DNA from 2 places in the Pseudoalteromonas sp. MB47 genome. Region 2 is predicted to be linked to the other one. Evidence: predicted binding sites of a transcription regulator. Region 2 holds the regulator's gene; the other holds the start of a gene.
What was found. Region 2 encodes LexA, which represses DNA repair genes until DNA is damaged. Its sites were predicted from a motif close to TACTGTATNNNNATACAGTA; they were not measured.
Positions count from the first base shown of each region.

Region 1: the regulator LexA is predicted to act here: its motif matches at 4,031-4,050, upstream of IMPJCBKJ_RS19385 (YebG family protein).

Region 1 is NZ_VFBD01000031.1:246,165-253,590, forward strand. Features, by position in the region: gene IMPJCBKJ_RS19360 (EAL domain-containing protein) at 1-1,099, opposite strand, end outside; gene IMPJCBKJ_RS19365 (chorismate mutase) at 1,434-2,585, shown strand; gene dsbB (disulfide bond formation protein DsbB) at 2,715-3,233, shown strand; gene IMPJCBKJ_RS19375 (DUF6170 family protein) at 3,233-3,535, shown strand; gene IMPJCBKJ_RS19380 (helix-hairpin-helix domain-containing protein) at 3,563-3,856, opposite strand; gene IMPJCBKJ_RS19385 (YebG family protein) at 4,103-4,405, shown strand; gene putP (sodium/proline symporter PutP) at 4,469-5,980, opposite strand; gene IMPJCBKJ_RS19395 (HDOD domain-containing protein) at 6,351-7,426, shown strand, end outside.
Region 2 is NZ_VFBD01000029.1:84,362-91,787, reverse strand. Features, by position in the region: gene IMPJCBKJ_RS16755 (hypothetical protein) at 1-726, opposite strand; gene IMPJCBKJ_RS16760 (VOC family protein) at 1-26, shown strand, start outside; gene IMPJCBKJ_RS16750 (hypothetical protein) at 885-1,265, shown strand; gene IMPJCBKJ_RS16745 (hotdog fold thioesterase) at 1,273-1,710, opposite strand; gene lexA (transcriptional repressor LexA) at 1,872-2,489, shown strand; gene coxB (cytochrome c oxidase subunit II) at 2,927-4,069, shown strand; gene ctaD (cytochrome c oxidase subunit I) at 4,069-5,664, shown strand; gene IMPJCBKJ_RS16725 (cytochrome c oxidase assembly protein) at 5,664-6,194, shown strand; gene IMPJCBKJ_RS16720 (cytochrome c oxidase subunit 3) at 6,232-7,107, shown strand; gene IMPJCBKJ_RS20885 (DUF2909 domain-containing protein) at 7,007-7,318, opposite strand; gene IMPJCBKJ_RS16710 (SURF1 family protein) at 7,333-7,426, shown strand, end outside.

The DNA of each region.
Region 1 (7,426 bases), on a different contig from region 2:
CTAAAATAGCGTACAGGATAAACAAGCCAAAGAACTTTACTTTTAGCTCTTCAAGCGCAGAAAGTGCCGACGAGCGCTTTTTATAAATACCAATATACCAATTAAGGTTCTCGACTTTGCGGATATTGATAATATGGGTTTCACCATCTTGTACAAATGAATTTGCAGACTCTGGTAATTTTAAGCGAATGGTTTCAGACACTAATTTTTGTAGATCAGGATTAACAAAATCTTCAGTCAGTAACTTTTTACCTTCACGGCCATATTGCTCAAGCGTTGTTTTATCTAAATCAGGATGAGCTAAAAGCTGACCTTTCGCATCAAACACTAATAAATGTTGCTCACGATCGCCAATAGGCAGCTGTGCCAATAAGGTTTCAAGAGCAATATCACTACCAGTGACACCAAAAAATTCGTTATCAAGATAGATTGGCACAAGCACGCTTACTACCCACTTATGCCAAATAGTATCGTAATACACCTTTGACCATACAGCTTCTCGGCTCGGGTTTGTTGCAGCTTGTGCGTAATTAAATGTCTCGCCTTTGGTAAAGTCAAAATCGCCCGGTACATTGAGCGCCCAATTAGGTGGAGCAATACGTATAAAGTTATCTTTAGTGATTAAATAAAAATTAAAAAAGTCTTGGATAAGCGTTGGTGAGACAATTTTCCATAGCGACTCAGAATCGTTAATCAGCTGCTTATAAAAATTAGAGTACTGGTCTTGTGGAATAAATGAAGCTGATAAACCATCCTCAGAAGTGCTGCGAATACTGCCATCAACTGCAAACTTTATATCTGCGCTGCGGTTATTTTGTAGATGTGACTCATTATGCAGTAGCTGACTACTAACGACATTGTTAGCTTGCTCTGCAATATTTATTTTGGTGTTAATTAAGCGATTGAATTGACGACTCAAGCGTTCACTCGAATGCTTTAAAAGTTCGTGCTCTTCAAAAACAAGCTGTTTTTCTTCTGATTTAAGCATTAAAGCTGCAGCGCAAATACCTGCAATTAAACAAATAGCAGAGATTAACAGCGACAATTTCATACTTAATGAATTCACCCCAAACCGGGATGGCGGTCGTCGATACACCACAGGACTACCTTATTAATAATTGTTATTATTTATTATGCAAAAACAAATATACCAGATTCATTTTTAGATTTATAAATTTTTTATGAAGATTAATGAAATTTCTGAGGAATCTTTTGCTTTGTCCAAAATAGCATGTTTATGCAGTTGACTTTACATAGAAGTATTTTTACATTAGTCCAATGAAACAAATTATCTCTCGCACTTATTTTTCTTTTTTTAGCTTCTTTAGATAGAGGAGGCTTAACTGTTTGCGAGATAATTTCACCGAATAGCTAAAGCCTCCCTCTTGGGAGGCTTTTTTGTTTGTGCACTGTTTTGGAATGAGGAAACCAACATGAGCATTGATACATTAAATGCGTTACGACACGATATAAATGAAATCGACTCCGACTTACTTGTGTTACTGGCTAAAAGACGCCGTATAAGCCACAGCGTAGTCGAATATAAAATAGCCAATAACAAACCAATTCGTGATGAAGCTCGCGAACAAGCACTACTGGAAAAACTAATCAGTTATGGTAAGTCATTAGGTCTTGACGCTTACTACATTAATAATGTGTTTCAAACTATTCTTGAAGACTCAGTTTTAAACCAGCAAGCCATGCTGCAAAAGAACCTCAACCCAGAAGCTATGAGCGAAAGCCATCGTGTTGCGTATTTGGGTGGGCAAGGCTCATATAGCCAACTAGCCTGCCATAAATATTTTAGCCGCCGCCCTGGCAAAGTGATTGAAATGGGTTGCTCTAGCTTTGAACAGATCACTGGTAAAGTTGAAAGTGGACAGGCTGATTTTGGCTTACTGCCAATTGAAAACACCAGCTCAGGAAGCATCAATGAAGTATTCGACTTATTACAACACGCACAAGTATCAATTGTAGGTGAAGTAACCCATAGCGTTGAGCACTGTTTATTAGCAATGCCAGGTACTGAGCTATCTCATATCAATAAAATTTTTGCTCATCCACAACCTTTTGCTCAATGTAGCCGTTTCATTCAAGGCCTAGGTGACATTCAACATGAAACCTGTGATTCAACCTTCCACGCATTGCAATCTGCGGTTGAAACAGCAAATAGCGCCGCTATCGGCTCAGCTCAAGCTGGCAAAAATGTTGGTTTAGAAGTAATTAAGTCAGGCCTTGCAAACCAAAGCGAAAACCACAGCCGCTTTATTGTTGTCGCCCGTAAGCCGCTACAAGTATCGAAACAAATTCCGACCAAAACCAGTTTAATCATGGCGACTAAACAACAAGCAGGTTCATTGGCTGATGCTTTAATGATTTTTAAACATCACCAAATTAACCTAGTAAAACTAGAATCTCGCCCCGTACCAGGAAATCCGTGGGAAGAAGTGTTTTATGTTGACCTCGAAGCAAACCTTGATGACTTACATGTTAAGCAAGCGCTTGAAGAGCTGAAAGAACACACTCAGTACACACGTGTATTAGGCTGTTACCAAAGTGAGTCTTTGCAGGCTGTTAGTGTGTAATAGCCTGCCTAGATATGACTAATGAAAAGGAGTCTGTCGACTCCTTTTTCGTATAATTTCATCTTAGATACTTGCACCCATAGCCCTGTCTAAGCATAATCTTGAAAACAATTTGAAATTGGATCTTTCATGAATTGGTTAGCAGAATTAGCAACTAAAAGAACACCTTGGTTATTACTAGCGTTTATTTCACTCGCATTTGAAGTCACAGCATTGTTTTTTCAATACAACATGGGACTTGAGCCATGCATCATGTGTATTTATCAGCGCACCGCTGTTTTAGGCTTACTTGCAGCGGGTGTGATTGGTGCGATTAACCCAAAAAGTATGGTTGTTCGCTTAGTCGCATTTGCCACTTGGGGTATCTCAGCAATTTGGGGTTACTTTATTGCTAAAGAACACATTGCAATGCAAAACAATACCGACCCGTTTGCATTTAGCTGTGCATTTGAACCTAACTTCCCAAGTTTTATGCCTTTGCATGAATGGATCCCTAGCTTCTTTGCTGCCACTGGTGATTGTGGCAATATCGATTGGCAGTTTGCTTCAATGAGCATGCCGGCATGGATGGAAGTGATTTTTGCAGCATTTTCAGTGGTATTTGTGGCTGTTTTAGTTAGCCGATTAGTGAGCAAAAAGTCGCTATAATGATTTATTTTTTTACTAGCCAAATCCCTACTTTAAAAAACTTTAAAGTAAGGCAACGCCAACAGATTATTGCTCTTGCTTTAGCTCATTTAAGCCCGAGCAAAAAGATCATTTTATCGGTATGTAAACTTGCCTTTTTAGCGCCATTATTTTTAGGTTTAGCTTACTTTGAAGGGTGGATGCTTATTCCTTGGTTGCTGTTAGCAGGTTTAAGTTACCCTCTTATCACAACACCTATCGAAAACATGTTCGCGTTAGCGCATTTAGACAAGGCTATCAATGAATTTAAACAGGGCGAATAACGCCCTGTATAGGTGATAACCTGCTATTTATAGTGTAATTTTCCCCTCAAGTTTAGCGAATAGCTTATCACCAATTCCTTTTACTTCTTTTAATTGTTCTAGCGACTTAAACGAGCCTTGCTTGGTGCGATGCTCGACAATCGCTTTCGCTTTTGATTCACCAATACCCGGTAATTGAGTTAGCTGCTCAATGCTGGCTTTGTTTATACTGAGCTTTTGCATTTTAACTTGTGTTGCTTTGGTTGGTGTTTCGGCTGATACCTGTGTAGCAGGTAGTAATGCAAGAGTAGCGGCAAGTAAAATACTTGATAGTAATTTCATAATTTCCTCCATGACGCCCTTGTTTGGACTGATAGTTAGCGATTACCCAACACTCACTCCATCGCTTGTGTTTAACTTTGGGTAACATTTTAAATAAAGCTAATACACAAAGTATTGTCAAATTTACTAAATAAAAATTTTCTCAAGTTACTTGCAAAGTAAGGCTCGAAGCATTACTGTATATAAAAACAGTAATCTTGGCAGCGATTTTACGCTGCAATGCCAGGCTTAAATGCAGGAGAAATCATGGCTGTTGTTGTTAAATATGTTGTAGAAAGAAACGGAGTCGAGCGCATGACGTTTACTACTAAGAAAGAAGCTGATGCGTATGACAAAATGCTCGACATTGCTGAGTCATTAGAACTTATGCTTGAAAAAGTTGATGTACCATTAAGCGAGCAACAAATTGAGTCACTGGCGCTTGAAATGGCAAAACAAAAAGACCAATTTATGGCGGTACTTAAAGGTGCAAAAGACGCGCCAGCTAAACCTAAAAAAGCAAAGTCAGACGATAACGTTGCTGATATAAAAGAAAAAGCGGCAAGCTAAACGCAAATTTAGATCATAAAAAAAGGGCAACATCCGTTGCCCTTTTTTGTGTTTAATCAAAAACTACAATGACGATTCAACTTCATCAAATAAGTCTGTAATTTCTTTTTTCGGCTCAGCCGTCATAAGGCTAACAACAACAATGGCTATTGTTGATAAAATAAAGCCAGGGACAATCTCATAAATGATTGCACTTAGTGCTTGGCCATCAATAGTAATTGGCGCGTATATCCAAAACAGCACTGTTGCTGCACCAACAACCATGCCACTAATAGCCCCTTGTAAGTTCATGCGTTTCCAGTAAAGGCTCAGTAACACCAGTGGACCAAATGCTGCACCGAAACCAGCCCATGCATTACTTACTAAGTCTAAAATAGAGCTATTACGGTCATAAGCTAGGTAAATAGCAAATAAGGCAACTAAGATAACACTAATACGACCAACTAAAACCAGCTCTTTTTGAGATGCACTACGGTTTAAGTAAATTTTGTAGAAATCCTCAGTTAGAGAGCTTGAACACACTAACAACTGTGAAGAGATAGTACTCATAATTGCCGCTAAAATTGCTGCCAATAAGAAACCGGCAATTAAAGGATGGAAGATAAGCTCAGACAACACTAAGAAAATAGTTTCTTTATCATCAATAGGCATTTGGTTTTCAAGCATATAAGCAGCACCAAATAGACCAGTTAGCACAGCACCTATTGCTGATAGCGTCATCCACGACATACCCACACGACGCATGGTTGGCATATCTTTCACTGAACGTACAGACATAAAACGCACAATAATATGTGGCTGACCAAAATAACCAAGGCCCCATGCCATTGCTGAAATAATCGCTATAGTCGAACCACCTGCAAACCAATCCATCATATTAAGTGCATGAATTTCTGATTCTTTTGGTGAGCTTAATAATAAGTCATAGCGTGCATTGGCAAGTGTATCCATAACTGGCTGATCAAGCATGATAAACGTCGCAATTGGCACAGCCAGCAGTGAGATAAACATGATACAACCTTGTACAAAGTCAGTCAGGCTCACGGCTAAGAAGCCACCAAACAAGGTATATAACACGACGACACCTGTTGTGATGTATAGACCCATTTCGTAGCTCATATTAAATGAGTTTTCGAACAACTTACCACCTGCAACAACACCTGATGAGGTATATAAAGTAAAGAAAACAATGATTACAATCGCAGAAATAACACGCAGAATATTCTTATTATCATCAAATCGGTTTGCGAAGTAATCAGGAATGGTGATTGAGTCATTCGCCTTTTCTGTGTAAACACGCAAGCGAGGCGCGACTAAGAAGTAGTTAGCCCAAGCACCGAGTACTAGACCAATGGCAATCCAAACCTTACTTAAACCAAACAAGTACATTGCACCTGGTAGGCCCATTAGCAGCCAACCACTCATGTCAGATGCGCCAGCTGAAAGCGCAGCAACACTTGGTGATAAATTACGACCACCTAGCATATAGCCTGATACATCGTCGGTAGATTGCTTATAAGCATATAGCCCAATCCCCAACATGACGATGAAGTACAATGCTAACGAAATTATCATTCCTGTTTCCAAATTAGCCTCCAAAAGTTGTTTAATGTTGGCTTTTAATCCGAATAATGACTCGCAAGTTATTTAATTTAAAGACATTATTGGGGTAAAAACCTATATCACCCACGACTATATCATGCTTACCCCCCTTAACTCCAATCAAGCAGATAAATGACAAAGCTCAATTTTTCAACTTTTATCTAACATTTTTCTTATATTTAATCGCAAGTTATAGAATTTATCTGCAAATTATCCTAGTCTTTAATTCTTAATAAAATAATAACTTTTCCTCGCAAATGAACATTTAGCTAATGCTATTTCAGGCACAATGCAATATATTGCGAGAAGTAAATGAATTAACAGATGTGGACATGTTTGGACTATGTATTTTTACGCTGCACGCCAACCTATTTTAGACAGGGATAAAAAACTAATTGGCTACGAGCTTTTATTTCGAGATGGCGTAGACAACGTTTTTCCTGATATTGATGGCGATGAAGCAACGTCACGACTTATTGAAGGCAGCCAATTTAATTTTGGTTTAGAGGATTTAACGGATAACAAACCTGCTTATATCAACTTTACTCTAGAAACCTTGCAAAAGGGTTATCCACTTTTACTTGGTAAAGAGCAGGTGGTAGTAGAGATATTAGAAACAATCCAACCAGGTAAACGCCTACTGGCATTAGTTAAAGATCTAAAAGAAAAAGGCTATATACTTGCACTTGATGATTACATTCACCAACCTGTATGGCGACACTTTTATCCTTACATCGATATTATTAAGATTGACTTTCTAACTTGTGATTTAGACTCAATAAAAGCGATCATCGAGGCTATTAAGCCGTATCCACACATAAAGTTGCTTGCTGAGAAAGTTGAAACATACGAAAAGTATCAGCTTGCCCTAGAAATGGGCTTTAGCTACTTCCAAGGGTTTTTCTTTTCAAAACCTGAGATGGTACAAAGCAAAACTTTGCCGCCATCAGAGATGGCTCTTGCCGAGCTTCTATACGAAACATCGAGTATTGATCTAAACCTCAGAAAAATCACTGAAGTGTTTGAACGTGACGTTAACTTATCTTATAAGTTGCTACGCTACTCAAACTCAGCGGCCTTTAAACGTCGCGCTGAAATCAGCACAATTAAACAAGCGCTTATTGTATTAGGAAGTGAAGAAATTAAACGTTTCTTATCACTTTTATTTGCAGCGCAAGTCGCAGCAGATAAGCCAGCCGAACTAATTCGCCTTTCATTGACCCGTGCTCGGTTTGCTGAATTATTGGCAATCAGCCACGGCAAAATGCGAGATACTGGTATGGCATTTTTAACGGGTATGATGTCGTTAATGGATGCAATCCTCGACGAAGATATGCCAAGTGTAATGAACAAGTTACCGCTGACTATTGAAATTAAAGATGCGCTACTCAAAGATGAAGGCTTATTAGCAACGTATTT
Region 2 (7,426 bases):
CTATTTTGATTGACCAACACGTGTAGCTGGCTTTTTACGTTTAATTCGAACGTTTTGTAGTAACAAGAGAACTCCTGTAATACAAAATAGTACGCTGGTGGCCGAGAAGCTGATGAGTAGTGGATTGTTAAAGTTCTCACGCTCATCATAATCCATAATGTGTAGCATCCAGAAAAAGTCGAAAACCCGCCACAGGGTGCTGCGCACAGTAATAAGGTTACCGGTTTGGCTATCTAAATATAAGGTTGTTGTTAACCAATCATCGAAGCTAACTTGCCAAACATTGGCTTTGCGGCCGACCTCTCTTGGCCCTTTTGTTAATAACTGCGCTTGCGTTATTTTTGCGTCAATAAGCAGGTGAGCTTGCGCATTTTCAATGATTTGCGCTTTACTCGGTGCAGGCATTTTAGCACCTGTTCTGCCATCAAAAGTAAACGTACCGCTAGAGGATGTAACTTCTATAATCGGGGTATTTAAAAAATGGCTATATTTAATACCTTCGATTTGCTCAAATTGCGCTGTTATTTTATCAATTGAAGCAGGGTAGTCCGACAATAAAAATGGGCTACTTAAACTGCGATTAGCCAGATGTTTACCATGCACTTTTTCAAGTGGTAATGAGCTCATCACAAGCCCACCTAAAAGCCAAAAAAAGATCTGTAAAGCAAGTAAATAACCAAGCCATTTATGCCCTTTACGAGCATACTTAAACAGGCGTTTATTCATAATTACCCCGTTATTATTGTTATGTGGGCGCTATTTTAGGTTGTTTAGCTAGATTGCCAATGCGGCATAATGTCGCATTAACTGTATTCTAGATTTGGTATATATACAAAACTGAGTTAAAGTTTCAGTCGATATCAATAGAGGGTAAAAACGAGAGTATGTCGGAAATTCAATTTTTAAATGTAGATCTGGAGCTTGAATCAAAGCACGATATTAGTGCGCTTGTTGCTGATTTGAAGAAAAACGCCATGGTTTTACATTATGACCAAGATGAATACCGCCAACTAGCACGTATTGAAGCAACCGCAGATATCAGCTCTCCAGATAAAGCCATTAACCAGCTTTGCGAGCTTATTGAGTCATGCTCGCGCAATGCATTAAAACAGTGGTTATCGTGCTCAAAGCGTACATTTGATATAGGCTTTGAATCAGGTAATTCGCCTAAATGCTTTAACCAACCCCTGCATGCCGACACCTTGTTACGTATCTCAGCAATTGGTGCAGGGATTGAAATTACTATTTATCCTGTCGAAAAATAGCCAGAATTTATCGCTCTACAACAGCTGCGGTCATTCTTGATACGCAGCAAAGCTCTCCTGCGGCATTGGTAATTTTAATATCCCAAACAGATGTTCGCTTACCTAAATGCAGCGGTCTTGCTGTTGCTGTTAACGTTCCTTTGCGTGACGCTTTCATGTGGTTGGCATTAATTTCTTGGCCAACAGCATAGAACTTATTGAAATCAACCACGAAATTGGCTGCATAGCTTGCCACTGTCTCTGCTAATACAACGTTTGCTCCGCCATGAACCATACCCATAGGGTTATGATGCTCAGGAATAGCAGGCATGGTTGCCATTAAATAATCATCACCAATTTCAGTCACCTCAATGCCCATAGTTTTCATTAAAGTGCCTTGACCGGTGATCCCTTTTTCTAGCTCTTTGCAAAGCTCTAACGTGATTGGGTGGTGCCAAATACTCATTGTGTTTCCTTAGCCTGCTAATTAAAGCTAATACCTTATGGCATCTTTCGGTGTGGTTCAATGTTAGTTTTGTAGCAATATGATGGGGTTAATTTAAATTTGCGATTTTCAAATAACTGTATATACTCACAGTTAAATGTACTGTATGGAAAACCAGTTGTATGCGCCCATTAACTAAACGCCAATCGCAAATTTTAGAACTAATTAAAGTCTTTATTAAAGATACAGGCATGCCACCTACGCGTGCTGAAATAGCTCAAACATTAGGTTTTAAAAGTGCCAACGCTGCTGAAGAACACCTAAAAGCACTGGCTAAAAAAGGCATGATCAAAATGAAGCCTGGGGCGAGTCGCGGTATTCAGTTAATTGAAGAAGATGAGCCAGAGCAACTAGGCTTACCTTTAATTGGCCGTGTTGCAGCTGGTGAACCTATTTTGGCGCAAGAGCATGTTGAAAGTCACTGCCAAGTTGATCCTTCATTATTTAAACCTGCAGCCGATTTCTTACTGCGTGTAAATGGCATGAGTATGAAAGACATTGGTATTATGGATGGCGATTTGCTTGCAGTACATAGAACACAAGTTGCTGAAAATGGGCAAGTAGTTGTAGCTCGAGTCGATGAAGATGTAACAGTTAAGCGCCTAGAAAAGGCAGGTCGCAAAGTGCTTTTACATGCTGAGAACGAAGAGTTTTCGCCTATTGAGGTTGACCTTGAGCATGAGTCGTTCAACATCGAGGGGTTAGCTGTTGGGGTTATTCGTAACGCTGATTGGATGTAAACGTTCCCAATTTGGTGCATCAAATTGACTCAATTTGGTGCGCCACTGAAATTTTACTACTTAATTAGGATTTGTGAATCCTTACTCTTCATTTAAAGCCTTATATGGCGCAGTTTTCCTCTCTTTTTATATTTCGTTTTTACTCCTAAACATTAAATAACGCGCTGATTATAGTTGTTATTTCTGCACCAAAATAAACATTTATTATCATTAAAACTTGCTTATTGGTCATTTTTTAACTAATTGGTTAATACACTGTATTAACACCTAATTAATAAAAAGACACAAAAATGTGCGAGGTGTTAGACAGGGGGTCGGTATCATAAGTGGGTCAAAATGATACGTAGTCGCTCTGAACAATAAGAAAAACGAATGGGCACCTTGCTGTATCGCCTTTTCGCTTTGCGTCTTGCAATAGCATCTAAAGGAGCCGTCACATGGGTAAACTGCGTTACGCCTTGTGGCTTATATTGGTTGCACTTCCTGAACTTGCATTGGCGAACAGCCAATACAATATGCGTAAAGGGGTGACCGATATAAGTAATAATGTTTATGAGTTACACATGACGATATTTATTATCTGCTGTGTAATCGGCATCATCGTATTTGCGGTGATGTTTTGGGCTTTAATACACCACCGTAAATCCAAAGGGGCCAAGCCTGCCCAATTTCATGAAAGTACAAAAGTTGAAATACTTTGGACTGCCATTCCATTTGTCATCTTAATCGCCATGGCTGTGCCTGCCACAAAAACCTTAATTGCCATGGAAGATGCCTCTAAAGCCGATATCACCATTAAAGTGACCGGCTCACAGTGGAAGTGGCATTACGAGTACATGGGCGAAGACATTGCTTATTACTCGATTCTATCTACTCCTAAAGACCAAATAGACAACCAAGCAGAGAAAACTGAGCATTATTTGCTTGAAGTAGATAAACCGCTAGTACTTCCTATCAATAAGAAAGTTCGCTTTTTAATGACCTCAGACGATGTAATTCATTCATGGTGGGTGCCTGATTTTGCGGTTAAAAAGGATGCAAATCCTGGGTTTATTAATGAAGCGTGGACACGTATTAACGAACCCGGAGTATACCGTGGTCAATGTGCTGAGTTATGCGGTAAAGATCATGGCTTTATGCCTGTTGTGGTGAAAGCCTTACCTGAAGATGAATTTGCTAATTGGCTTGCAGATGCCAAGCAAGAAAAAGCCAATGCGGCCGCAGCAGATGCTGCTTTGCTTGATCAAACATTACCGAAAGAAGAGCTTATGGTCTTAGGTGAGCAAGTGTATATGGCAAGCTGTGCTGCATGTCACCAACCTACCGGTATGGGCCTACCTGGCGTATTTCCAGCACTTAAAGGCAGCCCGATTGTATTAGGTGATGTAAAAGATCACATAGACATTGTGTTACACGGTAAGCCTGGTACAGCAATGCAAGCGTTTGATAAACAGCTTTCAATTAAGCAACTTGCTGCGGTTATTACTTATAAGCGAAACGCGTGGGGTAATGATACCGGCGATGTTATCCAACCGAGTCAAATTCAAGCCGCGATTGATGCAGCAGCGGAGGCGAACTAATGAGTAATGTTATTAACGAGCAAGCAACAGGGCATGCGCATCACGACCATCATCACCCAGCTAAAGGTTTTAAGCGTTGGCTTTACACCACCAATCATAAAGACATCGGGAGTTTATACCTGATTTTTTCACTCACCATGTTTTTAATTGGCGGAGCAATGGCAATGGTGATCCGCGCTGAACTGTTTCAGCCTGGATTACAGTTAGTCGATCCGCACTTTTTTAATCAAATGACTACCGTACATGGCTTGATCATGGTGTTTGGTGCCGTTATGCCCGCGTTCACTGGGCTTGCAAACTGGATGGTACCTATGATGATAGGCGCACCAGATATGGCCTTACCACGTATGAATAACTGGAGCTTTTGGATATTGCCGTTCGCATTTTTAATCCTGTTGGCTTCGTTACTCATGCCTGGTGGTGGTCCTGCGTTTGGTTGGACTTTCTACGCACCACTATCAACAACTTACAGCAACGATAACACTGCACTTTTTGTGTTTGCCGTACATATCATGGGTATCAGCTCAATTATGGGGGCGATTAACGTTATCGTGACCATCGTCAACTTAAGAGCACCAGGTATGACGTGGATGAAGCTACCGCTATTTGTTTGGACATGGTTAATCACTGCATTTTTGTTAATTGCTGTTATGCCTGTTCTAGCAGGGGCGGTCACTATGGTGTTGACCGATAAATACTTTGCAACCAGCTTTTTTGATGCAGCCGGAGGGGGCGACCCTGTGATGTTCCAGCACATTTTCTGGTTCTTCGGTCACCCTGAAGTGTACATCATGATTTTACCAGCCTTTGGCATTATATCGACTATCGTACCTACCTTCTCGCGCAAAAAGCTATTTGGCTATGCGTCTATGGTGTATGCAACTTCATCGATTGCGCTGCTAAGTTTTATCGTTTGGGCACATCATATGTTTACCACAGGGATGCCTGTAGCAGGCGAGTTGTTTTTCATGTACGCCACCATGCTCATTTCGGTACCAACGGGCGTTAAAGTGTTTAACTGGGTAGCCACCATGTGGCGCGGTTCAATTAGCTTCGAAATTCCGATGATGTTTGCCATCGCCTTTATTGTGTTATTCACCTTAGGTGGTTTCTCTGGCTTGATGCTTGCGATTACACCGGCAGATTTTCAGTATCACGATACCTATTTTGTGGTGGCTCATTTCCATTATGTGCTTGTGACAGGAGCTGTGTTCTCAATTATGGCGGGGGCCTACTACTGGTTACCGAAATGGACTGGCAACATGTACAACGAAACGCTGGCGAAATGGCATTTTTGGTTATCGCTAATCAGTGTCAACGTGTTGTTCTTCCCTATGCACTTTGTTGGCCTTGCCGGTATGCCGCGTCGTATTCCTGACTATGCACTGCAATTCGCTGACTTTAACGCCATTATCAGTATTGGTGGTTTTGCATTTGGCTTATCGCAACTGTTGTTTGTGTTGGTGGTATTTAAATGTGCCAGAGGGGGCGAAAAAGCACCTGCCAAAGTATGGGATGGAGCTGAAGGTTTAGAGTGGGAAGTCGATTCTCCAGCACCTTATCATACCTTTGAAACACCGCCGGAGATTAAGTAATGAACCATGCACCTTTGCTAAAAAAACTGCTGATTACATGCTTGCTCATGTTTGCTTTTGCTTTTGCAATGGTGCCGCTTTACGACGTGTTTTGCGACGTTACAGGGTTGAATGGTAAGCCATCATTAGAAAAAGCGAGCGCGAGTGAATCAATAAATACACAGCGTCAAGTTGATGTCAGCTTTACCACTCACGCTCAAAGCGGCGCGCCATTTAAGGTGCAGTCTGAGCAATACAGTGTGGCAGTACAACCTGGTGCCATGCGTGAAGTTAAATTCTCAGCGAAAAACACCAGTAATGAAGACAAAGTCATGCAAGCAATTCCATCAGTATCACCGGGTAAAGCAGCAAAGTACTTACATAAAATCGCCTGTTTTTGCTTTGATCAGCAGCCAATGAAAGCCGGTGAAGAAATGGAGTTTACCTTGTTGTTTTATGTTGATACTGAGTTACCCGACGATGTTGAGGAACTGACGTTGTCGTATACCGTGTTTGATATTAGCGGGCATGTTGTGGCTAAAAACGATTAAAAGCCGCCAAGCTAATTGCTAATTGGGAGCAAACAAAATGAATCAAAATTATGAAAAATACTATGTTCCAGCCGAGAGTCCTTGGCCAATAGTTGGTGCCATCGCGATGTTTTTAATTGCTGTTGGTGCTGGTTTAACTGTGATGCAAGTAAGTGGTGAGGGCAGTAGTGGCCAGTATGTGTTGTATCTAGGCATTGCCATATTAGTTTATATGGTTTTTAGCTGGTTTAGAAACGTTATTGAAGAGTCTCATAAAGGGCTTTACTCAGCACAAATGGACCGCTCCTTCAGACAAGGTATGAGCTGGTTCATATTCTCTGAGGTTATGTTCTTTATGGCGTTTTTTGGCGCTCTCTTTTACGCACGTATGATTTCGGTGCCTTGGCTCGGTGGCGCTGGTAATAACGCTATGACCAATGAAGTGCTCTGGCCAACCTTTGAAGCCGTATGGCCGCTATTAACTACGCCAGCGGGCGAGACCACACAGGCTATGGGCTGGCAAGGTCTACCATTGATCAACACGCTTATTCTACTTACCTCGTCGGTCACAATTCACTTTGCTCATGTTGCTATTGAAAACAACAAGCGCGGCGCCCTGAAGGTGTTTTTATCTTTAACCGTGCTATTAGGTGTGATTTTCCTTGGCTTACAAGTTTATGAGTATATGCATGCTTATCAAGATCTAGGTTTGACCTTAGATGCGGGCGTTTATGGGAATACCTTTTTCTTGTTAACGGGCTTTCACGGTATGCACGTGACACTTGGAACCATTATTTTATTTGTGGTGCTGCTCAGAATTTTTAAAGGCCACTTCACGAGTGAAAAGCATTTTGCCTTTCAAGCAGCTGCTTGGTATTGGCACTTTGTTGATGTGGTGTGGTTGTGTTTATTTGTATTTGTGTACGTGCTGTAGCTTTGTGAAGCGGCGACGGGTTGGTGTGAATAAAGCCTAATTTCATTGCGGCAATGATGAGCACCAGCACAATACCTGAGAACAGCACTCGACGACCTAAATAATGCGACATGGGTTTAGAGTGCTCTTTTGCTGACATCATCACAAACAGCGCTCTAAACAGGTTGAACAGAATATAAAGTAATAACAAAACAATAATGATTTTAATCATATTAGGTATTCCAAATGCAGTTAATTTTATGGCGCAAACAAAAGCTTAGCTCAATTATCGCAATTTGCGTTGTGATACTTGCAGTGCTTATTTGTTTACGACTCAGCG